2 regions of the Lacrimispora sp. genome follow, and region 2 is predicted to be linked to the other one. Evidence: predicted binding sites of a transcription regulator. Region 2 holds the regulator's gene; the other holds the start of a gene.

Region 1 (15,448 bases), on a different contig from region 2:
GCCTTTTTGCAAGGATTCTTGAGCCTTCAAAAGGCGGGAAAAGGCGGATGGTCAATGTTACGGTTGCCGGACGGGAAATCACGCTGGCACATGTAATTGGTGTCTCGGAAGCCTCTGTTTATAAGAACCTGGGTCTGGATATTGGAGCCAATGCAGGAATGGATTTTACCGGAATGTCCATCGGCACCATTCACATGACGCCTCCGGAATCAACCATCATTGCGGCAGATATTGCGGTAAAGAACGGAGATGTAATTATCGGTTTTTTGGACCGGTTCAGCGGCACCTTAATCCTCACGGGTCCCCGGATTGAAGTTAAAACGGCTGTTGAAGAGATCGTAAAATATTTTAGAGAGGGTCTGAATTATAAGACCTGCCCGGTGACAGAGCGGTAATAGAAAAGACAGTATCACGAATGGAAGGATTCTGGGATGCTGTCTTTTTTGTCCTTTATTTTATGCTTCCGTGCAAAGGGGCAGTCCGTCATTGCGGATAAGATTTTTTAACTCTGCCAGATAATTTTCTGCAAAGATACTTAAATGGACCTTCGGATTTGTGATCCAGCCGATTTTCATATATTCGGAAGTGCTAAGAGGGACAGCGATGATGTTATCACCGTTTAGATTGCTGTTTAAGATCCCGCTGCATATGGTGTAGCCGTTTAATCCAATCAGCAGATTAAAAAGAGTGGCACGGTCGCTGACATAGATGATCTTTTTTCTGGGCACAGTGCTTAAAATCTCTTCGGAAAAGTAAAAGGAATTATTTTCTCCCTGTTCAAAGGCCAGAAATGGAAATGGTTTTAAATCCTCCATAGTCACTGATTCTCTGGAAGAAAGGGGATGGGAGGAGCTTATAAATACATGGGGAGAGGCTTCAAACAGGGGGTGAAAGATCAGGCCGCTTTCCTTAAACAGTTTTTTCATCACCTTTTCATTGAAATCATTTAAGTAAAGAATCCCCAGTTCACTTCTGAAATTCTTCACATCCTCGATAATCTCATGGGTTCTTGTTTCCCGTAGTGTAAATTCGTACTCGTCATTTTCCTGCCTAGAAACAAGATTCACGAAAGCATTGACTGCAAAGGCATAATGCTGGGTGGAAATGGAACAGATCCGCTTTAACGGCTTTTTGTCCAGATAATGCTGTTCCATAAGGTCGGTCTGTTCCAGGATCTGTCTGGCGTAAGAAAGGAATTCTGATCCATCAGGGGAAAGAGAGATTCCTTTGGAAGTTCTGTTAAAAATGGATATGTTATATTCCTGCTCCAGTTCCTTAACTGCATTGGAAAGACTGGGCTGTGTAATGTAAAGCTGTTTTGCGGCCTCAGAGATGGAACCGCAATTGACGATGGTAATAATGTAACGAAGCTGCTGTAGGGTCATAATGATTTCCTTTCGCATATGTTTTTTTGTATTCTAACACAGAATGTTATAGTTTTAAACTATATCAGGTCATAATTTAATAGAATTATACATTTTCTCCTTTTTGCGTTAGAATTTAGGAAAGTCAGAAAAACAATTCATATCAATCATAAAAATGTAAGGAGATCAAACGATGAGCCAGAAGAAAAAAAGAGCACCTTTTAAATTTGACATAGTAGGAAGTTTTTTAAGGCCGGAGTACTTGAAAGAGGCAAGAGAAGGCTTTAAAAATGGTACGGTGACAGAAGAAGAATTAAGAAAGACGGAAGATAGAGCCATAACAGAGCTGATTGAGAAGCAAAAAGAGGTAGGGCTTCCTGTAATTACAGACGGAGAGTTCCGCAGAAGCTGGTGGCATCTGGATTTTATGTGGGGGCTTAAGGGCGTAGAAAAGCTGGAAGTTTCCCAGGGCTATGCTTTTCACAACGAAGTGACAAGAGGAGAATCTGCCGGACTCACCGGTAAGATCTCAGGAGAAAACCATCCTTTTGTGGAACATTTTAAATTCGTAAAGCTGTTTGAAGATGAGAATGTGACTGCCAGGCAGACCATACCGGCTCCTGCTCAGTTCCTGGCAGAGCTGGAAAGAGGGGATAACTTAGAGCGGACCAGGACCTTTTACAAAGATGAGGAAAGCCTGATACAGGATATTGCAGCCGCATACCGCACGGTGCTTGCAGATTTATATGCAGCAGGCTGCAGAAATGTACAGTTTGATGACTGCACCTGGGGAATGTTTTGCGATACCAAATACTGGGAAGCAAGACAGAACGGTAAGAAATCGGTGGAAGAGGAAGCGAAAAAATACGTCAGAGTCAACAATCTGGCGATTGAGGGCCAGCCTGAGGATCTTGTGATCAATACTCATGTATGCAGAGGAAATTACCATTCCACATGGGCTTCCTCCGGCGGTTATGCACCGATCGCACCTCATTTATTTTCAGAAGAGCATGTATCTGCTTATTATCTGGAATATGATGACGAACGTTCCGGCGATTTTGAACCGCTGAAATATGTGGACGGAGATAAACAGGTAGTGCTTGGCATTGTTACCACAAAATCACCAAAGCTGGAGGATAAGGAGCATATTATTGCAAAAATCCGTAAAGCCTCAAAATACATTCCTCTGGAACGCCTGGCTTTAAGCCCTCAGTGCGGGTTTGCTTCCACGGAAGAAGGAAATCTTCTGACGGAAGAAGAACAGTGGGAGAAATTAAGACTTGTAAAAGAGATTTCAGAAGAAGTCTGGTAAATCAAATAGAAAAAGCGCCGTATAAGAGCCTGGCTCCTGCGGCGCTTTTTCTTTTTTGGATTGACTTGTATACCAGTGCTTGACAGCAGGAATGGTTTCGCTTATTCTAAAAATATGAAAGGGGATCATGGCATGAGGCTTACAGAACGGAATTTAAAGGAAACGGGACGGGAATATGCGCTCCGGATGCTAAAGGATAATATTATTAACCTTGATCTGATTCCCGGAAGCATGTTAAGTGAAAATGAATTATCTGCTGAAATGAATCTGTCAAGGACTCCAGTCAGGGAAGCTCTGATTGAACTCTCAAGAGTAAAGATCGTTGAAGTTTATCCCCAGAAAGGCAGTGCGGTTGCCTTTGTGGATTATGAGCTGGTAGAAGAAGCAAGGTTTATGCGTGATGTGCTTGAGGGTGCGGTGGTGGAACTGGCCTGTAAGATGGCATCGGACAAAGATATTGAGAATTTAAAAGAGAATGTAAGGCTTCAGGAATTTTATATGGAAAACCGGTCCCCTAAAAAGCTTTTGGAGCTGGATAATGAATTCCACCGGATGCTGTTTCACATTACCAGCAAGGATCAGGTATATCACCTGATGGACAGCATCACCATACATTTTGACCGGATACGCAGCATGTCCCTTACGGTCGTCAAGGATTTAAAAACCATTTCCGATCATAAGGAAATTGTAGAAGCCATTGCGTTAAAGGACCCAGACACAGCAAAAAAACTGATGGAAAAACATTTATCCAGATATAAATTTGATGAAGAGGCTTTACGCAGAGAGTATCCGGGATATTTTAAATGATTTTCTCCATACTAGAAATGGATACGGTAATAAAAGGAATGATCCTTCTATTACCGTATTTTGTATACAGGAAATTTGCTTTTTCTTTGGAAGCCTTTTTTAAGGTTGTGCAGTTTTCCTGTAAACGGTTTTATTATTTATTAAAAAATATGATTGAAATACTAGTATACAAGTTTTATACTGATTGTAAGATACAAAATAAAAATTGGAGGAATAAGATAATGAAAATGATTATGCGCTGGTTCCCCTTTGGAGATGACAGCGTGACATTGAATCAGGTCCGCCAGATTCCCGGTATTACAGGAGTAGCCACCTGTCTGCCCAAGGTTCCCGTTGGAGAAGTCTGGCCTTTGGAAACCATAAAGGCGCTGAGAGACGAGATCCATCAGGCAGGGCTTCAGATGGAAGTCATAGAAAGCGTAAATATCCATGAGGATATTAAAAAGGGGCTTCCGTCCAGGGACAAATACATCGAAGCATATCAGCAGACCTTGAAGCATCTGGCAGAGGCAGGGATCAAATGTCTTTGCTATAATTTCATGCCGGTCATGGATTGGGCCAGAAGTGATCTCGCTTATGCAGCAGAAGATGGAAGCAGTGTGATGGCTTACCGTCACGAAGAGGTTCTCCAGATGAATCCGGAAAAGATGGCAAAGTCTATGGAGGGAAAGGCAAGAGGTTACTCGCTTCCGGGCTGGGAACCGGAGCGGCTTCATGCCATGGCTCAGGACATTGAATTTTACCAGAGCATGACCAGAGAACAATACTGGGGAAATATGAAATATTTTCTGGATGCCATTATTCCATATGCAGAAAAGTATGATATCAAAATGGCCATTCATCCGGATGATCCGCCCTGGCCGCTTTACGGACTTCCAAAGGTCATAACAAACGCTGAGAATATCCGTACCTTCCTGTCATTAAACGACAGTCCTTACAACGGGCTCACCTTATGCTCCGGAAGCCTGGGAAGCGATTTAAGCAATGACATACCGGCAATGATGCGTGAGTTCGGAGGAATGAAGCGGATCCATTTTGCCCACCTGAGAAATGTTCGCCATGTATCAGAAAAAGATTTTGACGAGGCGGCTCATCTTTCCTCCTGCGGAGATCTTGATATGTATGAGATTGTAAACGCTCTTTATGAATCTGGATTTGAAGGCTATATCCGCCCGGATCACGGCCGTATGATATGGGGAGAACAGGCGCGTCCCGGCTATGGTCTGTATGACCGGGCCATTGGGGCCAATTATCTTCTCGGTTTATGGGAAGCGGTTGATAAATCCCATAAAAGTAAAGAATAGGAGGAAAATCATATGAAACTGAATCGGTCCTGTTTTGCAAACCGGAAGGCTTTTGAGGATATTTCTGTAAAGCTGCCTTGCTTTGACTGGGAGAAAATGGTACAGGCTACGGAAAAAGCACCAAGATGGATTCATTTTGGTGCAGGAAATATATTCAGAGGTTTTATTGCAGAATTGCAGCAGCAGCTTTTAGAAAAAGGGCTGGAAGAAAGCGGCATCATAGCAGCAGATACCTTTGATTTCGATATTATTGACAAAATCTACCGCCCTTACGACAACATGACCATGATGGTCCGTTTAAAGCCCGATGGAACCATGGAGCGGGAAGTCATTGCAAGTGTTGCAAAAGGGGTGAAGGCTGATGTGGGAAATGAGCAGGATTTTGCATATCTTGTAAAAGCATTTACCAACCCTTCTCTTCAGATGGTGAGCTTTACCATAACAGAAAAAGGATATGCGCTGGCAGATTTCCGGGGGGAATTATTCCCTGTCGTCAAAAAGGATATGGAAAAAGGCCCCCAAAAGGCAGTTCATGCCATGAGCGTGGTGACAGCCCTTCTGCTTCAAAGGTTTCTTGCCGGAGGCTTTCCTCTTGCCCTTGTCAGCATGGACAATTGCAGTCATAACGGCGAAAAGCTGAAAGCCGGCGTGGCTGCAATTGCAAAGGCATGGGAAAAGGCAGGATTTGCCCCGGAAGAATTTATATCCTGGCTGGAGGATGAATCAAAGGTTTCCTTTCCCTGGACCATGATCGATAAAATCACTCCAAGGCCTGCTGCGGTGGTACAACAAGCGCTGGAAGAAGACGGGCTTGAAGATATGGCTCCTGTAGTTACCAGTAAAAATACTTACATTGCGCCTTTTGTCAATGCAGAGGTTCCTCAGTATCTTGTAGTGGAAGACTGTTTTCCGGCAGGCCGTCCGGCGCTTGAGAAGGCAGGCGTCTATATGACTGACCGGGATACGGTCAACAGGACGGAACGCATGAAGGTAACGACTTGTTTGAATCCGCTGCATACCGCATTGGCTGTTTACGGCTGTCTGTTAGGCTATAACAGCATTGCTGCGGAAATGAAGGACAAGGAGCTGAAAGCACTTGTAGAGAGGATCGGTTATACCGAAGGACTGCCTGTGGTAACAGATCCGGGAATATTGAGCCCCAGGGATTTCATAAAGGAAGTCATTGAATACCGCCTTCCGAATCCATTTATTCCTGATACGCCTCAGAGAATTGCCACGGATACCAGCCAGAAGATATCCATTCGTTTCGGTGAGACCATCAAAGCCTATTTAGAGGATGACAAGCTGGAAGCAGAACATCTGACTGCCATTCCTCTTGCCATTGCCGGCTGGCTCAGGTATCTTTTGGGTGTGGACGATAAAGGTCAGCCTATGGAAATCAGCAGTGATCCTATGCTGTTAGAACTGAAAGAGCAGTTAAAGGATATAAAATTTGGAGAGGCGTTATCCGACAGGACTGCACTTGACGGCGTTTTATCAAATCCGGTCATATTTGGCACTGATCTGGTAAAAGCAGGACTTTCTACAAAGATCACAGAAATGTTAAGCCGGATGCTGACAGGACCGGGAGCAGTTCGTCATACTTTGCAGGGATATTTACAGGCTTTCGATTGAATTTGACTCTTTTCTGTGATAAAATAGGCATACGTAAGGATTCATTTGAAAGGCAGATAATACATGAATATACAGATCTTTGGAACCAGAAAATGTTTTGATACAAAAAAGGCAGAGCGCTATTTTAAGGAACGGGGCATTAAGTACCAGTTCATTGATTTGAAAGAAAAAGGCATGAGCAAAGGAGAGTATCAAAGCGTGAAACTGGCAGTAGGCGGAAGAGATTTTTTGCTGTCTGAGAATTGCAGGGATCAGGATGCCCTGGCTTTGATTCAGTATATTGCTGATGAGGAAAAAGATGAAAAGATTCTGGAAAACCAGCAGGTATTAAAGACTCCTATTGTCAGAAACGGAAAGCTGGCAACGGTAGGATTTGAACCAGATATATGGAAAGACTGGAAATAATATTCCTCTTAAGATCATGGATCTGCTGTCATCCTTATTTGAAACAGGCTTATTGTCATGATGATTACGAATGTGGGAGGTTGCAATGAGAAAACCGGAGAAGGATCAAAAATGGGTATTCAACAAAGAAATTGAAGGCGAGCAGGCTTCAGAGGGAGTTGTTAGAAAGATACTGGCGTATTGTGATGGCATGATGTGCGTGGAAAACCATTTTGAAAAAGGGGCAGTAGGTAAACTTCACCACCATCCGCATACGCAGATCACTTATGTGGCAAGCGGAAAATTTGAGTTTACCATAGGGGATGAAACCAAAATTGTGGGAACAGGTGATACCCTGTTAAAGCAGGATGGGATTGTCCATGGCTGTGTATGTTTGGAAAAAGGAATTCTTGTGGATATTTTCACACCCATGAGAGAAGACTTTTTATAAGTTTAAATGCTGTAAGAAAATGAATAAACTTATTGATATTAATGGTATTATATGCTATAAATGAAGCACATTGTATTAAAGGAGGTGATTGGAATGACAAAATATGTTTGTGAGCCATGCGGCTATGTATATGATCCTGAGGTCGGTGATCCGGATTCCGGTATTGAGCCAGGTACAGCATTTGAAGATCTGCCAGAAGATTGGGTTTGTCCAGTTTGCGGTGTAGGTAAAGATATGTTTGTAGTAGAGGAATAAACGGTAAAACCTTCAAGTGGCTGATGAGAATTCGGCCAGCCTGAAGGTTTTATTTTTTTTGATTTGAAATCAAAGGTTTGTAAAACGTTCAAACAACTGATTGATATCCACCTGGCCGTAGCCCCAGATGTTATTGGGAAAAGAGTATGCACTGCTTCTGAAGGCTCCGCTTATCATAAGCCGGTTTATATCATTTCCGGTCATTCTTAAATAATTGCCCCGTACAATCGCCCATTCAAAGACCATGGCGATAATGCCGGCTGCATGGGCAGCCGCAGCTCCGGTTCCTGTTGCTGTCCCGTATTGATTTCCCGGCACTGCGCATGTGATCTGAAATCCCGGTGCGGATATATCGGGCTTGATCTGCCCGGATCTTGTATAACCTCTTCCGGATTCCGGCAGAATGCTGTCATTGTTCTGATTGTAAGCGGCCACAGTCAGCGGATGCCTTGCATTTCCCGGAGAAGTTATGGTGGTATCCGGATTGGAATTTAAAAAAAAAGTTTCGTTTGAAAGCATGGATCCAGCCGGAAGCCAGGAATGAAACGAGAACGGTTCGTTCTCCGGATTCTGGGTGCGCAGATACCAGATTCCAGGCAAGGGATTGCTGAATCGAAGAAGAATCAGCTGGTCCCCGGTTTCTTCTTCAAATATAATGTTATTTACATATATGGTAGTCTGGTTGAAAATAAAGCTGAATCTCCTGCACTGGTTCAGGGTTGGAAAGACAGGCTGTGTGGATTCCCTGTTTGGCGAAGAGATATCAATGGTAAGTCTGGCAGGAGAGTAGGACCAGATTTCCATGGAGAACATGGTGTCACTGCTTCCCACCCGAAGTTCCATATCATTATAATAAGGAGGGGCAGCAGTTGAATTAAAATAGTGTCTCTGGGCGTTTCCTTCATTGCCTGCAGACACGGAAGTTCCAATACCCGGCAGTAAGGTAAGGTGGTCTAAATAAGCACTGGTGGCGCCTCTTCCGTCATGCCCGCCCTGACTGCTTCCCATGGCAATGCAGATAACCAGAGGACGATTAAAGCGGGCAGCTGTATTGACCGCATAACGGGCACCAAGAATAATGTCCGATTCCTGATAACAGAGGGCTGATTCCGGCACGAAGTAGATTGCTTTCAGACTTTGCTTTGCTTCTTTCAATTTTACTATTATAAATTCCGCCTGGGGAACTACGCCGCTGAAGGATTGTTCCTGATTGGGACTCCCTGCCAGAATGCTTGCTATAGCCGTACCGTGGCCGTTGGGATCTGTTGTGGGAACAATGGAGAGGGGATCGTCGGAATTCAGCGCTTCATTGATCTGTTCTTTGCTGTATTCCGATCCGAAGTTAAAATCAACCGGAATTGTGCCTGTCTGTACGGTCTGATCCCAAATGGAGAGAATTCTGGATGTTCCGTCACTGTTTAAAAATGCAGGATGCCGGTAATCAATACCAGTGTCGATAATGGCCACCAGTACCCCGCTTCCAAAAAGAGCAAGGCTGGGATTTTGCTGTACTGTATTAACGCCGGACTTCTCCAGACTGATGGTAGATGTCAGAGCATAGAGTGTAGGGAAACTGCTGTAAGGATGCCGTCCTAAGTCACAGGGATTAGCATTGCCGGTAGGAATATGAAGCAGAGAATTTACCCGATTCAAGTATGTAATATTATCACCGGTGTCGTAGGTAGGAGCTAAGGCAGTACTGATTATGAGATCATAGTAATCGTTATCTAATATTTTTGACAAAATCAACCCCCCTGCCAGTTTTAGCAAAGCATATGCTATATTTTATGCAGGAGGGTTTTGATTATGAGTTTTAGCTGGTGCTTTGCAAAGAAACAGCCGGTCCGGCCGGTATCTTGGACTCGCTGCTGGCCCCTTGGGGAGCCTGGGATGTATCAACCGTCTGCGCAAACGTATTTTTTCCAGCTTTTTGTAAATATTCAATGATTCCCTTTGCGTCAGCTTCGCCCAGGGCTTTGTAGTTTTCCTCTGTGGAAAGGAATAAAGTCAGATCACTGGTGTGGTTTATAAAACCGTGTTCAATGATAAACCCCCGGATACCATACATCTGGGAATAACGTGGAATGGCATAATAGTCTGCCAGACTTCCATCTGCAAAGTGAGTTCCGTTCTGAGAATCCCTGAGGATCAGTCCCCGGTTATGAAGGCCCAATGCACTTAACTGGTTTAAAATGGTTTTTGCAGCCTCCTGTGACTGAAGGGCCAGTTCGTTGTTGTAGCGGCCCGCCTTTGGAGCCATAGAGCTGACGCCATATGCATTGCAGGTGGTTCCGTTGCCGGGAGCCGCATCCACATGCTGGCTGACAAAAAGATCGGCATGAACCGAGGCTGCAAAGGCGGCCCGCTGTTCCAGTGGAACGGTCTTTTCGGCACTGTCTTTGGTTAAATAGACCGTATAATCTGAGTTCTGTTCCAGATACTGTTTGGTATAAGCTGCGATCTTCATGGTGATTTCATCTTCGTAATATTTAACTCCGTTATATTCAAAGCTGCATCCGGAGTAGTGGCCCTGTGTTTTTCCGTGGCCGGGGTCCAGAACCACTACCAATTTTGAAGAATTGGATACGCCGGGCCCGATTTGAGGAGCCGTTGTTTTCGTAACAGGAGGAGCAAAAGCAGGTCCGGTTTCTTCTTCCGCCCGGGCAGGAGCGGAAACGGTGGTGGAAATCAGTGCAGCCAGTAAAAAGACCCTGACAGAGGCCGTAAAAACATTCTTTAATTTGATCATGACAGATCCTCCCGAATAATCGCATTTTGTCTCATATTATAGCACTCCTTAGAAGGTTTTGTAAACGGCCTTCTATGCATTCACCCAATGTTATGATAAAATAATTTCACAGAGCAAAAGCAGGAAAGAGAGGCTTTACTAATGAAGTATTATTTTGCACCCATGGAAGGAATCACAGGGTATGTTTACCGGAACGCCCATCGCAAATTTTTTAAAGATGTGGATGTGTATTACACTCCGTTTCTCGTACCGACTCAGAACCGGGTGTTTTCTTCCAGAGAAAAAAATGACATTCTGCCGGAGCACAATGAGGGATTATATCTGGTTCCCCAGATTCTGACCAATAAAGAGGAAGATTTCCTATGGGCGGCACAGGAACTAAAGATGTATGGTTATAAAGAAGTCAATTTAAATCTGGGCTGTCCGTCTGCCACAGTCGTTTCCAAAGGAAAAGGTTCTGGTTTTCTGAGCGATCCGGACAAGCTGGATCATTTTCTTGAAAAAGTATTTTCTGACATTGATATAGGGATTTCCATTAAGACCAGAATCGGGAAGGAGCATCCCGATGAATTTCCCCGGCTTCTGGAAATCTTTAATAAATATCCATTACAGGAGCTGATCATTCATCCCCGTGTTCAGAAGGACTTTTATAAAAATGAACCTGACCTTTCTGTATTTAAAGCAGCGGTTACAGAAAGCAGAAATTCTCTTTGCTATAATGGAAATATATTTTCCCCGGAGGATTATAAGCGATTTACAGATGCATTTCCGACCGTTGACCGTGTTATGATGGGCAGGGGGCTGGTGACAAACCCTGGCCTGGCAGGAGAAATTAATAAAGATGAAGTTATGAATAAACGGTTGCTGAAAGAGTTTCATGATGAGGTGCTTGCCGGATATGAAAGGGTGATTTCCGGTGACCGGAATGTGCTGTTTAAGATGAAGGAATTATGGGCCTATATGATACAATGCTTTAAAGACGGAGAAAAGCATGCAAAAAAAATCAGAAAGTCCCAGAACCTTGCGGATTATCGTTCTGCTATCGCTGCATTGTTTGAGGAATTGGATTTAAAATAGAATATTTTGTACTTGAGAGGTTGAAATAAACTATATCTTGTGGTATATTCTTCCTACGACATATAATAACAGTTATTGGTATTGATATTAAACAATAGATTGGCAGGAATAATCGATGGATATGAAACATGGAGAACAGGTACTTTTGGAGTATTTTAAAGACATACCGGAGTTTTCGGCAGTGCTTTTTGGCATTCAGTCCACATGGACCGGTCCCGCCTATGGCATTGAACTTCTTTCTGATAAGTTTTGCTCATTTTATAAGAGCGAAGAAAGTATCTCCCAAAGGCTTAAGATTCTTACGCAGGCAGCGGTAGAGCTGACCACTCAGGAAGCACCGGACTGGGAATATATAGGAGCAAGATTTTTGATGCTTCAATTTGAATTATCTTTAAAGGAGGAACTTCTGCGGCAGAACATCAGAAGCTTTTACGATAAGATATGCTATTTGACAAAAGAAGGGCTTTATGGAGACTATATTCTAAAGCATTACCGGAAAGAAGAGATTGACCGCTATGAAGGGTATCTGGATCCGGAAAGAAACCATCTTCTCAACTACTCCGGTCTTGAGCTGCTTTTAAGCCGTTATGTTATCCGCAGTCATCAAAATATTCCGTTAGAGACGCCTCAGGAGATGTTCCTTGGGATTGCCATGCATCTTGCAATGGAAGAAAAAACAGACCGGGAGGGCTGGGTGAAGCGGTTCTATGACATGTTAAGCACTTTAAAGGTCACAATGGCTACGCCTACGCTTTCCAATGCCAGAAAGCCTTATCATCAGCTTTCATCCTGTTTTATAGATACGGTTCCGGACAGTCTTAACGGGATTTACCGGAGCATTGACAGCTTTGCCAAGGTCAGCAAGTTCGGAGGCGGCATGGGGCTTTATTTTGGCAAGGTACGTGCGGCAGGCAGTAGCATTCGCGGCTTTCAGGGGGCAGCGGGAGGTGTGATCCGCTGGATCAAACTGGCCAATGATACGGCGGTTGCGGTGGATCAGCTGGGGGTACGCCAGGGAGCCGTAGCCGTATATCTGGATGTCTGGCATAAGGATTTGCCAGAGTTTCTTAACATAAGGACCAATAACGGAGATGACCGGATGAAGGCTCACGATGTTTTCCCTGCGGTCTGTTACCCCAACCTGTTTTGGAAAATGGCAAAGGAAAATATAGAGGGAGACTGGTATCTTATGTGCCCTCATGAGATTCTTACTGTAAAGGGCTGGGCCTTAGAGGATTTTTATGGAACCCAGTGGGAGGAACGGTATCGTGAGTGCGTGAGTGACAGCCGGATACAGAAGAGAATCATTCCGGTTAAAGATATTATCCGTCTGGTGTTAAAGAGTGCGGTGGAAACCGGCACCCCCTTTGCGTTTAACAGAGACATTGTAAATGAAGCGAATCCAAACAGTCACAGCGGCATTATTTACTGCAGCAATCTATGTACGGAAATCGCCCAGAATATGAGTGCTGTGGAAGAAGTGGAACAGCGTTATGAGACGGTAGACGGAGAGACTGTGGTGGTTACTGTTACGAAACCGGGAGACTTTGTGGTCTGCAATCTGGCAAGCCTGTCTCTTGGAAATATTAATTTAGATGATAAAGACGAATTGACTCAGTTGACAAGAAGTGCTGTCAGGGCACTTGATAATGTGATTGATTTGAATTTCTTTCCTGTACCATATGCAAAGCTGAATAATCTTCGCTATCGGCCCATAGGACTGGGCGTAAGCGGTTATCATCATATGCTGGCAAAAAATCAGATTTCCTGGGAGTCAGAGGAACACCTTGCATTTGCCGATCGGATTTTTGAAGCAATTAATTTTGCTGCGATTGAGGCAAGCTGTGATTATGCGGCAGAAAAAGGCTGCTATGAAAAATTCCCAGGCAGTGACTGGCAGACCGGTGCCTATTTCACAAAACGGGAATATAGCTCCCCGGAATGGGAACGGCTTCGGAAAAAGGTTGCCTCCCAGGGCATGAGAAACGGCTGGCTCATTGCCATTGCACCTACAAGCAGTACCAGTATGATTGCCGGTACGACCGCAGGACTTGACCCGGTCATGAGCAGATATTATATGGAGGAAAAGAAGAATGGACTGGTTGTGCGTGTAGCTCCGGATCTGTCTCCGGAAACTTTCTGGAGATATAAAAATGCTCACCTGATTGATCAGAAGTGGTCCGTTCGGGCAGCAGGTATTCGTCAGAGGCATGTGGACCAGGCGCAGAGCATGAACCTTTATATCACGAATGATTATACCCTGCGTCAGGTGCTGCAGCTTTACATTCTGGCATGGGAATGCAAGGTAAAGACTATCTATTATATACGTTCCAAAAGTCTGGAAGTAGAGGAGTGTGAGGTATGCTCCAGCTGATCGTTCAGCCATTGTAAGAAAGCTTATAGAAGAAACAAAAAACAGGAGGGAGCGAGGCGAAAGTATGGAACAATTGAAAAAAAGACCTCTTTTTAATCCGGATGGAGATATTGATGTAAGAGAGCGCCGGATGATAAACGGCAATACCACCAATCTGAATGATTTTAACAATATGAAATATTCCTGGGTAAGTGACTGGTACCGTCAGGCCATGAATAATTTCTGGATTCCGGAAGAAATCAATCTGGGCAGAGATACGAAAGACTATCCTCTGCTCAGCCCCTCAGAGCGGCGGGCCTATGATAAAATACTGTCGTTTCTGGTGTTTTTAGACAGCATACAAACTGCCAATCTTCCGGCAATCGGTGAATATGTGACTGCCAACGAGATCAATCTGTGTTTATCCATACAGACCTTCCAGGAAGCGGTCCACAGCCAGAGTTACAGCTATATGCTGGATACCATCTGCGAACCGCAGACAAGGAATGAAGTGCTTTATCAGTGGAAAAGCGATCCTCATCTTCTCCAGCGGAATACATTTATCGGAAATCTGTACAATGAATTTCAAAAGGATAAAAGTGCATTTGCTTTTATGAAAGTGGTAATTGCCAACTTTATACTGGAGGGAATATATTTTTATAGCGGATTTATGTTTTTTTACAATTTGGGCCGGAATCATAAGATGACCGGTTCTTCCCAGGAAATCCGGTACATTAACCGGGATGAAAACACTCATTTATGGCTTTTCCGCAACATGATTCTGGAGCTTACAAAAGAAGAACCTCAGTTATTTACCCCGGAATGTGTGGAAATCTACCGCGGCATGATAAGAGAAGGCTGTGAACAGGAGATTGCCTGGGGCTGCTATGCCATCGGTGACGAAGTCCCCGGATTAACGAAACAGATGATTACGGACTATATCAAATATTTAGGAAATCTGCGATGTACAAGTCTTGGCTGGGAACCCCTGTATGAAGGACATGAAAAGGAACCGGAAAGCATGTCATGGGTCAGCCAGTACAGCAATGCAAACCTTATTAAAACAGATTTTTTTGAGGCAAAAAGTACGGCTTATGCAAAAAGCAGTGCATTGATTGATGACCTGTAACTGGAAATGGACTGGCCTTGACAAACTATTTTTTTCATGTTAGTATAAATTTACTCTGAAGAAAGAGTACCAGTCAGGGGCAGTACTGGTTTCGACAGGGACTATGCAGCTGGTGAAGCTATCCGCATGCGATGCGTTAAATGGCAAACAAAATATAAACGCTAACAATAATAAATTAGCTTTAGCTGCTTAATGCAGCTTGTCGGCCTTAAGGCACTCACACTTTAAGATCCCGGCATCGACGATGTGAGAAACGACGTATACAAAGCTTTGAGTATGCGGACGTATTATGAAGCTACTGAAGTTGTCAGGGTGTCAGTTCCCGGACAGCGGAGGGAATGTCAATAAACTGACTATGATAGTAGAAGAACAGGGAATTAGTTTTTGGACACGGGTTCAACTCCCGTCTGCTCCACTCTAAAAGTCTAGTAGATGCTAGGCTTTTTTATTTTCGTGTTGCATATTATATGAAGAAATATGATTTTACTTTCTGTTTGAAAAATCTATCTTTCTATATCCAAGTTTTGATATTGTTGGATTCGTATTCTCATAATTATTTCCAATAGCATAAATCCATTTGCTAAAAATTAAATGCTCCAAAGCATGGTTCTGTGGTATAGTAATAGAA
Region 2 (15,448 bases):
AACGCAAGATCGTAGAACTGCGGTTTGGGCTGACGGATGAGGAGGGAGAAGAGATGACGCAGAAAGAAGTGGCAGATTTGCTTGGCATCTCCCAGTCCTATATCTCAAGGCTGGAAAAAAAGATCATGAAGCGGTTGAAAAAAGAAATCGTCCGTTTTGAATAGGGGTGTAGTATTATAAGGGTGTAGTGTATTCGGGAAAGGCTCATGGAGTCTTTCCTTTTTTATGCAAATATTGAAACTTTTTCAGAGTTTATAACGTCTAATAAGTAGAACCCGGAGAGGAGGAAAAAATGAAACAAAAGATTGAAGCGGAAGCAGAGAAAATACTCATAGAAAATTATGAGAAGTATTACCGGCTTGCGTACAGCTATGTAAAGAATGAACAGGATGCCCTTGATATTGTCCAGGAAAGTGCTTACCGGGCAATCAGGGAACTGGATAAAGTGAAAGAAAGCAGCTTCCTTTCCACCTGGATTTACCGGATTGTTATTCATACAGCCATTGACTGTCTAAGGAAAAGAAAACGGGAAGAGGTAAGTCTTTATGATGTGGATATTCCTCATGAAGACCAATACCGGGAAGATGATCCATTGGAGCTTTTAAACACTCTGGAAGAAAAAGACCGGGCCATTGTAATACTAAAATATTTGGAAGATTGGAAGCTTGAGGAGATTGCAGAAGTCATGGATATGAACGCAAGTACTGTTAAAAGCAGACTTTACCGTGCACTTAAAAAACTAAAGATTGCACTGGAACCGGAATTTACCTAAGAAAGGAGTCTTAAATATGGAATGCAGTGATAAAGATAAACTTTTAAAGATGAAAAACAGCTATGAAACCATTTCGGTGCCCCTGGCTGCCAGAAACGCTGTTATTCATGGAATTAACAAAGGAAAAAGAGAAAAGAGGAAGATACAGATGATTAGAATTACCAAACGTTCTGCCATGTCAGCCGCCGCCGCTGCTGCACTCATTACCATTTTGGCCAATGCAAGCCCTGTGACTGCCAATGCCATGGAAGAAATTCCGGTTCTTGGGGCAATTGCCAAAGTTGTGACCTTCCGCACTTTTGAAGAGATCAATAATCATTATGAGGCCAAAATCGACATACCAAAGGTTTCGATTAACAACAGCGACAACTATACAGTGAACCGTTCCATTGAAGAGTATGCAAATCAGCTCATAAAAGAATATGAACAACAGGTTACCCAGGGTCTGGCAGGCAAGGGACACTATTCTGTGACATCCTCATATGATGTGGTTACGGATAATAACAAGTATTTGTCTTTGCGGATTCAAACCACAGTGATTATGGCCAGCGGTGCAGAGTATGTGAAGATATTTACCATCGATAAGTCCACCGGTGACGTTGTGACGCTGAAAGACCTGTTTCGGGAAAAGGAAGATGTATTAAAAGAGATCGGGGAGAATATCAAAAAGCAGATGGAAGACCAGATGGCTTCCGACGATTCAAAGATTTATTTTTATCATTCAAAGGAGTTCAGCCAGGATGATTTTACCGGAATAAATGGAGATGAAAGTTATTACTTTAATAATAAGGGAGAAATCGTGATTGTATTTGACGAATATGAAGTTGCGCCTGGTTATATGGGGACAGTAGAATTTGCCATACCGAAATCGGTCACTGGGTTATACTGATATGTAGGATAAGCCTGCCTTTCTATTAAAAGGTGGGCTTATGCTTTGTATATTTAAGACAAATAACTTTTCATGGTCTTTAAGGCATTTTTCTCCAGACGGCTTACCTGTGCCTGGCTGATATGGATTTCTTCTGCAACCTCAGTCTGGGTCTTTCCTTCAAAAAAGCGCATGTCAATGATATGACGCTCTCTTTCCGGGAGCCGTCTCATTGCTTCATTTAAAGAAATATCCTCCACCCAGTTTTCTTCCAGGTTTTTTTTATCACTGATCTGGTCCATAACAAAGAGCGGGTCTCCGCCGTCTGAATAAACCGGTTCATAAAGGCTTACCGGGCTTTGGATTGCATCTAACGCATAGGTAATATCTTCTTTGCTCACTCCGATCTCCTCGGCGATCTCCATCACAGTCGGTTCCTTTAAGTTCTTTTTCATTAAATTCTCTTTTGCGTAAATTGCTTTATAAGCGGTATCGCGCAGAGAACGGCTGACACGAATGGAGTTATTATCCCGGAGATAACGTCTTACTTCTCCAAGGATCATGGGAACCGCATAGGTGGAGAACCTGACATTCTGCGTAATGTCGAAGTTATCAATGGCTTTGATCAAGCCGATGCAGCCGATCTGAAATAAATCGTCCACGTTTTCACTGCTGCCGGAAAAACGCTGTATGACACTGAGAACCAGTCTTAAGTTTCCTTTGATGTAATCTTCACGGGCTTTTTTATCCCCGTTAAGTATCCGTTTGAATAGAACTTCCTTCTCCTCGTTGCTCAGAAGAGGCAGTTTGGAAGTATTAACACCACAAATTTCTACTTTGTATCCAGACATATCTTTCCCTCCGCATCATTTTTATTCTCTATAGAAATGATGTACTCAATCGAGGGCTTTTATACGATAGCAGGGACAAAATTTATTTCCAGTTTTTGGTCAGGTCTATTCTTTATTATTTTTTTCGTATAAGATCAATAATCCTTTTAACAAAAGAGCATTATCGAAATGAATTTTATGACGGCACAGAGGAACAACCGCAGAAGCAAGACCTCCGGTGGCAATAAGGCTGGCAGATGTTTCGAGTTCCTCCTCCATTCGGTCGATGACACCGTCGATCATGGCGGCATTGCCGTAAAGGATTCCGCTTCTCATGCATTCTATGGTATTTTTGCCGATAATTTTCTTAGGCCTGTTTAATCCGATATAGGGAAGCTGGGCAGTCCGGCTGCTCAAGGAATCCAGAGAGACTCTCATCCCCGGAAAGATGATGCCGCCGCAATAATTACCGGACTGATCGATCACAGACAGGGTGGTAGCTGTGCCCATATCAATGATAATAATCGGAGCCGGATAATCCTTTAAAGCGGCGACAGCATCAACGATTAAATCGCTTCCCACGGCTTTTGGGTTGTCCATCTTAATGTTCAGTCCGGTTTTCATTCCAGGGCCAACCAGCAAAGGCGTTTTTCCTGTTATTTTTTTAACGGCAGAGATCACAACGTCCGTAAGCGGAGGAACCACAGAAGAGATGATGGCACCTTCAATGGCAGATAGAGGGTAATGGTGAATATCCATGATATCTTTTATATTAACCGCATACTCCAATTCGGTTTTACCGTGATTGGTAGTAATTCGCTCTACAAAATAAGTTCTGGTATGATCGATACCTCCTATGACGATATTGCTGTTTCCTAAATCAATGGCTAAAATCATAGAGGGAACTCCTTTTCAACTTTTTTTTCTTATGCTATACTGTAGAGTATCACATTTTAAGTCGAAAAACAACGGGAGGCGCTTATGCTGAAAGGAAAAAATATTATTTTAGGAGTAACAGGAAGCATTGCAGCCTATAAAATAGCATCACTAGCCAGCATGCTGATGAAAAAGGGCTGTCACGTACATGTCCTTATGACACAAAATGCCACTAATTTCATAAATCCCATCACTTTTGAAACGTTGACCGGCAATAAATGCCTGGTGGATACCTTTGACCGGAATTTCCAGTACAGCGTGGAACACGTTTCCCTGGCAAAACTGGCCGATGTGGTGATGATTGCACCGGCCAGTGCCAATGTAATTGCAAAGCTGGCCCATGGCATGGCGGATGATATGCTGACGACAACCGTACTGGCATGCAAATGCAAAAAAATGATTGCACCGGCCATGAATACAAACATGTATGAAAACCCTGTGGTTCAGGATAATCTAAAGAGATGTGCAGCTTATGGGATGGAAGTGATTGATCCTGCAGTCGGCTATCTTGCCTGCGGAGATACGGGAGCAGGCAAGATGCCGGAACCGGAGATATTATTTCAATATATAGAAAAAGAAGCTGCTTATAAAAAGGATTTAACCGGAAAAAGGATTCTGGTTACCGCAGGCCCGACCATGGAAGCCATTGATCCGGTGCGGTTTATCACCAATCACTCTACCGGGAAAATGGGATATGCCATTGCAAGGGCAGCATCCTTAAGAGGAGCAGAAGTGACTCTTATCACAGGAAGAACCGGAACGCAAAAGCCGCCCTTTGTAAATGTTATTGAGATAACCAGCGCCAGGGAGATGTTTGATGCGGTGACTGGCTGCTATGAGGATCAGGAGGCCATTATCAAAGCAGCAGCAGTGGCTGATTACCGCCCCAGACATGCAGGAACGGAAAAAGCCAAGAAACGGGACGGAGACATGCAGATCGAGCTTGAACGGACAGACGATATTCTGATGTGGCTGGGCAGCCACCGGAAGAACGGCCAATTCCTGTGCGGCTTTTCCATGGAAACACAAAATATGCTGGAAAATTCCCGGGCAAAGCTTGAGAAAAAAAATATCGATATGATCGTAGCCAATAATCTGAAAACGGCAGGAGCCGGTTTTGGGACAGATACCAATGTAGTGACCATTATTACCAGGGAGAAAGAACTGGAGCTTGAAAAGATGACCAAGGAGGAAGTTGCTCACAGGCTTCTTAACGAGATTTTTCCTGCTGACGGAATGGTTTGCTCTATGGACAGTGAATCTTGACTTATGACAGGAATCATACTACAATAGACAGGACTTAGACGTATAATTGGAGGAATTATTTTTGTGAATATAGCGGAAGAAATTAAAAAGAGAAGAACATTTGCCATCATTTCCCATCCAGATGCCGGGAAGACCACACTGACAGAAAAGTTTCTTCTTTATGGAGGAGCGATCAATCTGGCCGGTACGGTAAAAGGAAGAAAAGGTTCCAAGCATGCAGTATCTGACTGGATGGAAATTGAGAAAGAGAGAGGTATTTCCGTCACCTCTTCCGTGCTGCAGTTTAATTACGACGGATTCTGTATAAATATTCTGGACACGCCAGGGCATCAGGACTTCTCTGAGGACACCTACCGTACACTTATGGCAGCTGACTCTGCGGTCATGGTCATCGATGGGTCTAAAGGTGTGGAGGCACAGACCATCAAGCTGTTTAAGGTTTGTGTTATGCGCCATATTCCTATTTTTACCTTTATCAACAAGATGGACCGGGAAGCAAGGGATCCTTTTGAACTGATGGATGAGATTGAAAACGTGCTGGGAATCCGCACCTGTCCGGTCAACTGGCCTATCGGCTGCGGCAGAGAATTCAAAGGCGTTTACGACCGTTATAAAGAAACCATAACCACTTACCGCGCAGCCATGAGCGGACAAAAGGAAGTGGAATCTACCGAAGTCAGGCTGGGAGATCCGGGCGTAGATGATCTGATCGGCGAAGCGTTCCACAGACAGCTGATGGATGAGATCGAGCTGCTTGACGGTGCCAGTGATGAGCTTGATATGGAGCGGGTCAGCAAAGGAAACTTATCTCCGGTATTTTTCGGTTCTGCACTGACAAACTTTGGTGTTGAAACATTTTTACAGCATTTTCTTCAGATGACGACTTCTCCTCTGCCAAGGCTTACGACCACCGGAGTGGTGGACCCGTTTGAAGAAGATTTCTCTGCTTTTGTTTTTAAGATTCAGGCCAATATGAATAAGGCCCACAGAGACAGGATTGCATTTATGAGAATTGTTTCCGGCAGATTTGAAGCAGGAATGGAAGTGAATCATGTTCAGGGCGGAAAAAAACTCCGGTTATCTCAGCCTCAGCAGATGATGGCACAGGACCGTAAGATTGTGGAAGAGGCTTATGCAGGAGATATCATCGGCGTATTTGATCCGGGGATCTTCTCCATTGGAGACACTCTTTGCAAGTCCAATGAAAAGTTTGAATATGAGGGCATCCCCACATTTGCTCCGGAGCACTTTGCCAGAGTGCGTCAGATTGATACCATGAAGAGAAAGCAGTTTATCAAGGGTGTGAATCAGATCGCTCAGGAAGGAGCCATTCAGATTTTCCAGGAATTCAATACGGGTATGGAAGAAATCATTGTGGGCGTGGTGGGAGAACTCCAGTTTGAGGTTCTGACTTACCGTCTGGAGAATGAATACAATGTGGAAGTAAAGCTTGAGAAGCTTCCGTATGAATATATCCGCTGGATCGTGAATAAGAATGAAGTTGATGTGGCAAAGATCCAGGGAACATCTGATATGAAGCGGATTAAGGATTTAAAGGACAATCCTCTTCTTTTGTTTGTGAACAGCTGGAGTGTGGGAATGGTATTGGAGCGTAATCCGGGACTGGAACTTTCTGAATTTGGCAATAACTAGATATTGGAATGGAAAGACCGGGAATATAGATCATTGAAGGAGGAAGTACAATGAGTAAAATTGATGAAGTAAGAGCAGCCATGGTGGAAGCCATGAAAGCAAAAGACAAGCAGAGGAAAGATGCGTTATCCATGCTTCTCGCAGCACTGAAAAATTTTGAGATCGATAAGAAGGATCATACTCCGATTACAGAAGAAGAAGCCAATGCAATCGTGAAAAAGGAGATCAGGCAGACCCAGGAGACTTATGAACTGGCGCCTGCAGACAGGGATGACATACGGGAAGAAGCAGCAGCCCGCATCGCTGTTTATAAGGAATTTGCCCCTGAAGATATGAGCGAGGATCAGATTAAGGAGATCATTCTTTCGGTTCTTGCTGAACTGGGGATTGAAGCGCCCACGGCAGCCGATAAGGGAAAGATCATGAAAGTCCTGATGCCAAAGGTAAAAGGAAAGGCCGACGGCAAGGTCGTGAATGAAGTTCTGGCAGGAATGATGAAGTAAAGAAAAGAGGCGTTGTTTATGTATAAGAAGGAAATAGAAGCATATATTGAGGCGCATAAGCAGGAAATGATCGAAGATATCTGTACCCTATGCAGGATCAATAGTGAAAAAATGCCTTATAAAGAAGGGATGCCCTTTGGACCTGGTGCTTTTGAAGCGCTTACAGAGGCTCTTAATATGGCAGAGTCCTATGGGTTTTCCATTAACAATTACGACAACTATGTGGGAACCGTGGATATGAATGATAAGGAGCGGCAGCTTGATATTCTGGCGCATCTTGATGTGGTTCCGGCAGGAGAAGGCTGGAAGGAGACTCAGCCCTTTGAACCGGTGGTAAAGGATGGAAAGTTATACGGCCGGGGAACCTCCGATGATAAAGGACCGGCAGTGGCAGCTCTTTATGCCATGAGAGCCGTAAAAGAACTTAAGATTCCTCTTCAGAAGAATGTCCGGTTGATTCTGGGTACCGATGAAGAGTGCGGCAGTTCGGATATCGCTCATTATTATGCAGTGGAAAAGGAAGCACCCATGACATTTTCTCCGGACGGTGCTTTCCCGGTGGTGAATACGGAAAAGGGAGGCTTGAATGGTCATTTTACAGCCAGATTTACTCCTTCAGACAAGCTTCCAAAGCTGGTAAGCCTTGATGCCGGAATCAAGGTCAATGTGGTACCTGGTAAGGCAAGTGCGGTCGTGGCCGGAGTGGAAGAAGCGGTTTTAGTGAAGATTGCAGAGGAATGTACGAAGAATACAGGAATTCGCTTTGAAATCAAGATGGAGAATGGGAATGCCTCTGTAACGGCAATTGGTGAAGGCGCCCATGCTTCCGTTCCTCAGGAAGGAAACAATGCGCTGACCGGACTTTTGGATTATCTGGTAAAACTTCCTCTGGCGGAATGTCCTCAGGTTTCCATGATGCGGAATCTTCTGGAACTGATTCCTCACGGTGATACCTGCGGAAGGGCGCTGGGAATTGCAATGGGCGATGAGATTTCCGGGGATCTGACTCTGGCCCTTAGTTTGCTGAAGATAACGGATGACTGTTTGGAAGGAACCTTTGACAGCCGTTGTCCCATCTGTTCCACAGAAGAAAATGTCCTTCAGGTTGTCAAAAAGAATATGGCCGCAAAGGGCTTCACTCTTCATAATGATTCCATGAGACCTCCCCATCATGTAGATGGGAATTCGGAATTTGTGAAAACCCTTTTAAATGTCTATGAAAGATATACCGGACGCAAGGGCGAATGTGTTTCCATGGGTGGCGGAACCTATGTTCATGATTTAAAGAACGGGGTCGCGTTCGGAGCTTCTATGCCGGAGACAGATAACCGGATGCATGGGGCTGATGAATTTGCCGTTGTAGACGAACTTGTTGTAAGTGCCAAGATATTTGCACAGGTAATTGTAGACCTTTGTTCCTAAGATTCTGAAATTTTTCAATATTCTAAAATAGTATTGACAAATATAGGAAGAAAGCGTAAAATACGCCTCATAAAGTAATTCCTACTTTCACTATAGGAATCGGGGAAGGAGTAGCTGCCATGAATCATTCAAAAGCTATGCAGATGAATATGGATCGGATAAACGGCACGTGTATGATGATGTGTTGTAAGTCAGAGTGCGTAAAAAACCGATAATGAAATTCATTTGTATGGATTGTGATTGAATTCGCCAGTAGCAGCGAAACGCGGGAATTATCAGGTCGCAAGTCTGTGCAGGACTTGCGGCCTTTTTGTACCTAAAAGAAAGGAAACGGAACACATGCAGTCAGCAGAACCAATTATTGAACTGGTAGGGCTTGGTAAAGAATTTCATACGGTCAGTGGTCCCATTAAAGCACTGGACGATATCAATCTTTCCATAGAGCGGGGAGAGATTTTTGGAATAATCGGCTTAAGCGGAGCCGGTAAGAGTACATTAGTCCGCTGTATCAATTATCTGGAGGTACCCACCTCAGGAACGGTACTTTTTGAAAACAAAAGCTTATCTGCCATGAGACCGCGGGAGCAGAGGCTGGCCAGACAGTCCATGGGGATGATCTTTCAGCAGTTTAACTTATTGTCTCAGAGAAATGTACTTCAGAATGTATGCTTTCCTCTAGAGATCGCTTATGCACAGAAGAAGGAAGCAATGGACCGGGCCATGGAACTGCTTGAACTGGTCGGGCTAAAGGACAGGGCAAAGGCTTATCCCTCCCAGCTTTCCGGAGGGCAGAAGCAGAGAGTTGCTATCGCCAGAGCATTGGCTACCAATCCGAAGATTCTCCTTTGTGATGAAGCTACCAGTGCTCTTGATCCAAATACAACCAAATCCATACTTGGGCTTTTAAAGGAAATCAATAAGAATCTTGGGGTAACGGTGGTGGTTATCACACATGAGATGGCTGTTATAGAAGCGATCTGTGACAGGGTGGCAATCATAGACCAGAGCCACATTGCAGAGGTAGGCAGTGTGGCAGATATTTTCTCCGGCCCCAAATCAAAGATCGGGCGGCAGCTTATTTTAGGAGAGGCAGCTGAACATGCCGTACAGTTCGGCCGGTCAAAGATGGTGAGAATCACTTTTGACGGGCGTTCATCCTTTGAACCGGTCTTATCCAACATGATTCTTGCCTGCAAAGTACCGGTCAATATCATCCATGCGGAGACAAAAGATATTAACGGAACCGCTATGGGGCAGATGGTTATTCAGCTTCCGGAAGATGAAGTGGACCAGAAGCGCATATTAAATTACTTAAGAACAGCAGAAATAACCCATGAGGAGGTGAAGGATTATGGTATTTGATGCAGCTACTGTTGATATGTTAAAGCTGGGGATATGGGAGACTCTGTTTATGACATTTACTTCCTCCTTTTTTTCCTATCTGATCGGAATTCCGCTGGGAATCATTCTCATCGTCACGGATAAAGACGGCATTTATCCGGTTCCGTGGTTTCAGAGAATCCTGGGGCTGGTCATTAACCTTCTCCGTTCCGTGCCGTTTATTATTTTACTGATCATGGTAATTCCCATTACAAAAGCCATTGTAGGAACCACTCTGGGCGCAAAAGCGGTTATTCCACCTTTAGTCATTGCATCAGCTCCTTATGTGGCCCGTGTTGTGGAATCTTCCTTTAAAGAAGTGGATGCGGGAGTGATTGAAGCCGCCAAATCCATGGGAGCATCCACGCTGCAGATTATATGGAAGGTTCTCCTGCCAGAGGCAAAGCCCTCTCTTTTGGTAGGAGCGGCTTTATCTGTGACCACTATACTTAGTTATTCCGCGATGTCAGGGTTTGTAGGCGGCGGCGGACTTGGAGACATTGCTATTAAATACGGCTACTACCGCTACCAGACCGGAATGATGTTTGCAACCGTGGTAATACTGGTTATTATTGTACAGATCATTCAGGAAGCGGGAATGAAACTTTCCAGAATCAGCGACAAGAGAATCAAATAGTAACAGCCAAAGGCGTTACCATATAAAATTCAAGGAGGAAGAAATTATGAAAAAATCACTTTACGTTCTTACCGCAGCTTTGCTTGCAGCAGGTGCTCTGACCGCATGTTCAGGAAAAAGCGAAGCGCCTGCTACAACAGCAGAAACGACAGCAGAAGCAACTAGCGCAGCAGATTCAGCCGCAGCAGATTCCAAAGCAGAGTCTGCCGGGGATTTAGAAAAGATCGTCGTTGGGGCAACCCCGGCACCTCATGCAGAGATTTTGAATGCTGCAAAGGAAGTGTTAAAAGAAAAAGGATATGACCTGGTAATAAAGGAATATACGGACTACGTACAGCCAAACCTGGCTCTTGATTCCGGGGATTTGGATGCCAATTATTTTCAGCATCAGCCATATTTGGATCAGTTCAATGAGGAAAATAAGACCACGCTTGTCAGTGCTGCTTCCATTCATTATGAACCATTCGGCATTTATGCAGGCAAGACTGCATCTCTTGATGCACTGGCAGATGGTGCTCAGGTTGCAGTTCCTAACGATGTTTCCAATGAAGCAAGAGCACTTCTTCTGCTTGCAGACAATGGGCTGATCGAACTTAAGGAAGGCGTTGGACTTGAGGCTACCAAAAATGACATTGTTAAGAATGATAAAAACCTTAAGATTATAGAGGTAGAGGCAGCTCAGCTTCCCCGTTCTTTGGGTGATGTGGATGTTGCAGTTATTAACGGCAACTATGCCATTGAAGCAGGCTTAAAGGTATCTGAAGCATTGGCAGTAGAAGATGCAAAGTCTACCGCAGCCACCCGCTACAGCAACATTATTGCAGTACGTAAGGGAGAGGAAAAAAGCGAGAAAACAGCAGCGCTTGTAGAAGCTTTAACAAGCGATACGGTTAAGAAGTTTATTGAAGATACCTATGACGGAGCGGTTGTTCCCTCCTTCTAAATCATATCTGATTGAAAAAACGCTGCGGAGCATGCACTTGCCTGTTCCGCAGCATTTTTTTTGAAAATGAGTCCGGTGAAAATATTAGTTTTACAGATTCTGAGATTTATTGTATAATCTTTATATTATGACAAAAAGGGAGTTGATAATACATGGATCAGGAGAATCAAAACGAATATCATAAGGAACCTTCTGAAGGATTAAAAGAGGAGACCCGTCCGGATTCTTTCAGTGTGGAAGAAGTGAAAAGAGACTGGAATTATCAGGAGGTTCCAAGTCAGCCGGTAAAGTCCCCTCAAAGCAATATGGCCCTGGCATCTCTGGTTATGGGAATTATAGGTATCGTTACTTCCTGCTGTTGCTACGGAGGCTTGATATTTGGAAGCCTGGGAATCTTATTCGGGCTTCTTTCCAAGACGGAAGACCGGTTTGAGGGTTATGCAAAGGCCGGTTTAATTACCTCGGTCATCGGTATGGTGATGGCAATGCTGTTGGGAATCGTATTGATCATATTTGCTGTTGCCGGTGAATTTGAGACAGGAGGTGCTTTTTAATGAAAACCACATCTTCAGAACTTAAAAGGCGGGCGAAGGCCAGACTGAAAGGCAGATATGGCTTGTGTGTCGGTACAGAATTTATTGCTTCTGCCGTTCTGTCCGTGTTTTTTTTGATCTATTTTATGATTGCTCTGTTTGTGGGCGTTGCGAATACGGCGTTGTTTGCCGGAGGAAGTGAATCTGGAGCCGGATTTATCATAATGCAGCTCGTAATTATTTTCTTTTCCATTATTCTGGTGGGGGCTATGGGGCTTTTAATGCCGGGAATTATGAAACTTTATTATAACATAAGTACAGAACAAAACCCCGGTTTTTCAGACCTGCTGTTTGGGCTGAAAAACAAACCTTTGAAGTTTTTAGGCCTTTATATGGCCCAGATGCTGATCGGGGTTGTATGTGCCATCCCTTACATCATTGTGTTTGTAGTTGCGGTTATCACAGATTATATGCCGGTGATGGTAGTTCTCCTGATTCTGATGTATTTTGTACTGCTGGCAGGTGCCATCATCAGTTCCATTTATTTATCCCAGTCCATGTATATATTAATCGAAGCTACGGATAAGGGAGTGTTTCAAAGCATCCGGGAAAGCGCTGAGATGATGAGAGGGAACAAAGGGCGTCTCTTTTATATTTATCTGAGTTTTACTGGAATGGTGTTATTGGGATATCTCTCTTTAGGCATTGGCTTTCTTTGGATATTGCCCTATGCTCATGCTACATTTACAGAGTTTTACCTGGATTTAAAATCGGAGCAGGCGCCAAAAACCGGTTATGACCAGCCGGATGTTTCTTATGAATCCATGTGGAATCAGGGAAATCAGTGATAAAACCGTGTCATACGGCTTTTTTGCGCATAGAATACACTAAGCAGTAAGGAGGTGTATTCTATGCGCATTTCTGATCTCAAGACAAAAGAAGTAATTAATATCTGTGACTGCAGACGTCTTGGATATGTGGGCGATGTGGATTTTGATATGGAGTCCGGGTGTCTTTTAGCCATTATTGTGCCCGGTCCCGGATGCTTTTGTGGATTTCTGGTTAGGGAAAAAGAATATGTCATTCCCTTCTGTGATATCAGGCAGGTTGGGCCGGATATAATCCTCGTTAATGTGGATCTGGATAAAGCAACGGAAAAATGCGGGATATAGTAGAAGATGGGCTTGCGAATCTGTGGAATGTAAGTTATGATATACATAATAAGAACAGAGTCCGTAAGACAGGAGGATAGAGGCGTGAAATGTCCATTTTGCAATGAAGCAGATACAAAAGTCATTGATTCCAGACCAGCAGATGACAATAGTTCCATCAGGCGGCGCAGGCAGTGTGAAAAATGCGGAAAACGCTTTACCACTTATGAGAAGCTTGAGACCATGCCTCTCATGGTAATTAAAAAGGATCGTTCCAGAGAGGTTTATGACCGTTCGAAAATAGAATCAGGAATTCTTCATTCCTGCCATAAGAGGCCGGTGTCCTCCCAGCAGATTGATTTTATGGTCGATGAGGTAGAGACTCAGGTGTTTAACCGTGAAGAAAAGGAAGTGGAAAGCACCGTCATTGGGGAACTTGTCATGAAGAAGCTGCAGGAAATAGACGAAGTGGCTTACGTCCGCTTTGCTTCCGTCTACAGGGAATTCAAAGATGTAAATACATTTATAGAAGAAATAGGAAAACTATTAAAGAAGTAGGAGATTTATGTTAAAGGCATTTTATCCGGATGAAGACGTGGTGTCCACGTATGACATACCCTTTGAGCGCTTATATAAGCGCGGAATCAGGGGTGTGATTTTCGATATCGACAATACTCTGGTTCCTCATGGAGCGCCTGCCGATGAAAGAGCAAAAAAGCTTTTTCTGCGTTTGCATGAAACAGGGCTTGAGACCTGTCTGTTATCTAATAACAAAGAACCGAGAGTGGCCTCCTTTGCCAGGGCAGTCGGAAGTTCCAGGTATATATTTCGCGGGAATAAACCTGGTGTGAAAGGCTATCAGAAAGCAATGGAATTAATGGGAACTGATGTGAACAATACGGTTTTTGTAGGTGATCAGCTTTTTACAGATGTGTATGGCGCAAAAAGAGCCGGAATACACAGCATACTGGTAAAGCCCATGAATCCAAAAGAAGAGATCCAGATTGTGTTAAAGAGGGCTCTCGAAGCCATTGTGTTATATTTCTACTACAGGGATAAAAAAAGGATTAAATAAATTTTTAAAGAACATTCTGCAGGGTAAAAGACCGCTTTTAGGGATATAATAAAAAGGAATCTTAAAAGCTGCCTTGCCTGAAAGAAAGAACTGTGAGGAAAGGCAGCGTTTAAAATATGAAGATACTTATATTGAACGGACCGAATTTGAATTTTTTGGGAATTCGTGAAAAAGGGATTTACGGAACCGAAGACTATGAGTTTTTGATCTCCTTGCTTACAGAAAAAGCGGAGAAAGAAGGCCATGAACTGGAGATATATCAGAGCAATTACGAAGGCGGACTGATTGATAAGATTCAGGAAGCTTATCATAACGGAACGGAAGGGATTGTTATAAATCCCGGAGCGTTTACTCATTACAGCTATGCTTTAAGGGATGCCTTGGCATCAATAGAAATCCCAAAAGTCGAAGTGCATATATCCAATGTCCATAAGAGGGAGGAATTCCGTCATTTATCTGTAACAGCGCCGGTATGCACCGGACAAGTTGTTGGTCTGGGACTGAAAGGTTATGCTCTGGCTATGGACTTTTTAACAGGCAAATAGCCCTGTATGGGTAAGAAAATGGAGATATTTGCAAAAAAACGGTTGAAAATGCGTTTGTTATAGTATAGAATATAAAAGGTTAAGAAGAGAAATTCAAGGAGGAATATCATTTATGATATCAGCGGGTGATTTTAGAAACGGTATCACATTGGAGATCGAGGGTACTGTATATCAGATTATGGAGTTCCAGCACGTAAAACCTGGAAAGGGTGCTGCATTCGTAAGAACAAAGATTAAAGATGTGGTAAACGGCGGCGTTGTAGAACGCACATTCCGCCCGACAGAAAAGTTCCCACAGGCAAGAATCGACAGAGTAGATATGCAGTATCTGTATGCCGATGGAGATCTTCATAACTTTATGGATACAAATACTTACGAGCAGGTGGCATTAGGTCCTGACGTGATCGGTGATGCATTGAAGTTTGTGAAAGAGAATGAGAACGTTAAGGTATGTTCTTTCAATGGTAAAGTATATTCTGTAGAGCCTCCATTATTTGTGGAGCTGGTGATTACAGATACCGAGCCGGGATTTAAGGGAGATACCGCACAGGGAGCTACAAAGCCAGCTACTGTTGAGACCGGAGCCGTTGTATATGTTCCTCTGTTTGTAGAGCAGGGAGATAAGATTAAAATCGATACACGTACTGGTGAATATATGTCCAGAGTTTAATCAGAATGAAAAAGGACCGGGAAGCCCGGTCTTTTTTGCTATTATAAAGAATTCAGGAAAGTGAGGGCTTAATGATGGAACAGTTGTCCATGTTTGACCAGGAGCAGGAGAAGAACAGTCCTTTGGCCAGTAGACTGCGTCCCAGGGATCTCATAGAGTTTGCAGGTCAGAAGCATTTGCTGGGAGAAGGAAAAGTGTTAAGGCAGATGATTGATCAGGACCGCATCTGTTCCATGATATTTTGGGGCCCTCCGGGAGTGGGGA

The links. Region 2 encodes NrdR, which represses ribonucleotide reductase genes. Its sites were predicted from a motif close to CACAANATNTTGTG; they were not measured.
Region 1: the regulator NrdR is predicted to act here: its motif matches at 11,367-11,380, upstream of ACLTWA_RS03700 (ribonucleoside-diphosphate reductase subunit alpha).

What each region holds. Positions count from the first base shown of each region.
Region 1 covers NZ_JBKVXF010000001.1:736,655-752,102, reverse strand. The annotation lists gene ACLTWA_RS03760 (BMC domain-containing protein) at 1-395, shown strand, start outside; gene ACLTWA_RS03755 (LysR family transcriptional regulator) at 456-1,385, opposite strand; gene ACLTWA_RS03750 (5-methyltetrahydropteroyltriglutamate--homocysteine S-methyltransferase) at 1,558-2,676, shown strand; gene ACLTWA_RS03745 (GntR family transcriptional regulator) at 2,809-3,483, shown strand; gene uxuA (mannonate dehydratase) at 3,705-4,787, shown strand; gene ACLTWA_RS03735 (mannitol dehydrogenase family protein) at 4,800-6,422, shown strand; gene ACLTWA_RS03730 (arsenate reductase family protein) at 6,486-6,827, shown strand; gene ACLTWA_RS03725 (cupin domain-containing protein) at 6,913-7,257, shown strand; gene rd (rubredoxin) at 7,351-7,512, shown strand; gene ACLTWA_RS03715 (S8 family peptidase) at 7,582-9,255, opposite strand; gene ACLTWA_RS03710 (N-acetylmuramoyl-L-alanine amidase family protein) at 9,326-10,261, opposite strand; gene ACLTWA_RS03705 (tRNA dihydrouridine synthase) at 10,403-11,338, shown strand; gene ACLTWA_RS03700 (ribonucleoside-diphosphate reductase subunit alpha) at 11,454-13,712, shown strand; gene ACLTWA_RS03695 (ribonucleotide-diphosphate reductase subunit beta) at 13,777-14,820, shown strand; RNA gene ssrA (transfer-messenger RNA) at 14,897-15,238, shown strand.
Region 2 covers NZ_JBKVXF010000002.1:849,405-864,852, forward strand. The annotation lists gene sigE (RNA polymerase sporulation sigma factor SigE) at 1-164, shown strand, start outside; gene ACLTWA_RS12235 (RNA polymerase sigma factor) at 293-772, shown strand; gene ACLTWA_RS12240 (DUF3298 domain-containing protein) at 789-1,661, shown strand; gene sigG (RNA polymerase sporulation sigma factor SigG) at 1,715-2,491, opposite strand; gene ACLTWA_RS12250 (type III pantothenate kinase) at 2,597-3,367, opposite strand; gene coaBC (bifunctional phosphopantothenoylcysteine decarboxylase/phosphopantothenate--cysteine ligase CoaBC) at 3,452-4,672, shown strand; gene ACLTWA_RS12260 (peptide chain release factor 3) at 4,736-6,325, shown strand; gene ACLTWA_RS12265 (GatB/YqeY domain-containing protein) at 6,376-6,828, shown strand; gene pepV (dipeptidase PepV) at 6,847-8,250, shown strand; gene ACLTWA_RS12275 (methionine ABC transporter ATP-binding protein) at 8,590-9,612, shown strand; gene ACLTWA_RS12280 (methionine ABC transporter permease) at 9,602-10,267, shown strand; gene ACLTWA_RS12285 (MetQ/NlpA family ABC transporter substrate-binding protein) at 10,314-11,210, shown strand; gene ACLTWA_RS12290 (hypothetical protein) at 11,363-11,764, shown strand; gene ACLTWA_RS12295 (DUF975 family protein) at 11,764-12,591, shown strand; gene ACLTWA_RS12300 (PRC-barrel domain-containing protein) at 12,655-12,915, shown strand; gene nrdR (transcriptional regulator NrdR) at 13,000-13,452, shown strand; gene ACLTWA_RS12310 (YqeG family HAD IIIA-type phosphatase) at 13,460-13,969, shown strand; gene aroQ (type II 3-dehydroquinate dehydratase) at 14,086-14,514, shown strand; gene efp (elongation factor P) at 14,627-15,184, shown strand; gene ACLTWA_RS12325 (replication-associated recombination protein A) at 15,259-15,448, shown strand, end outside.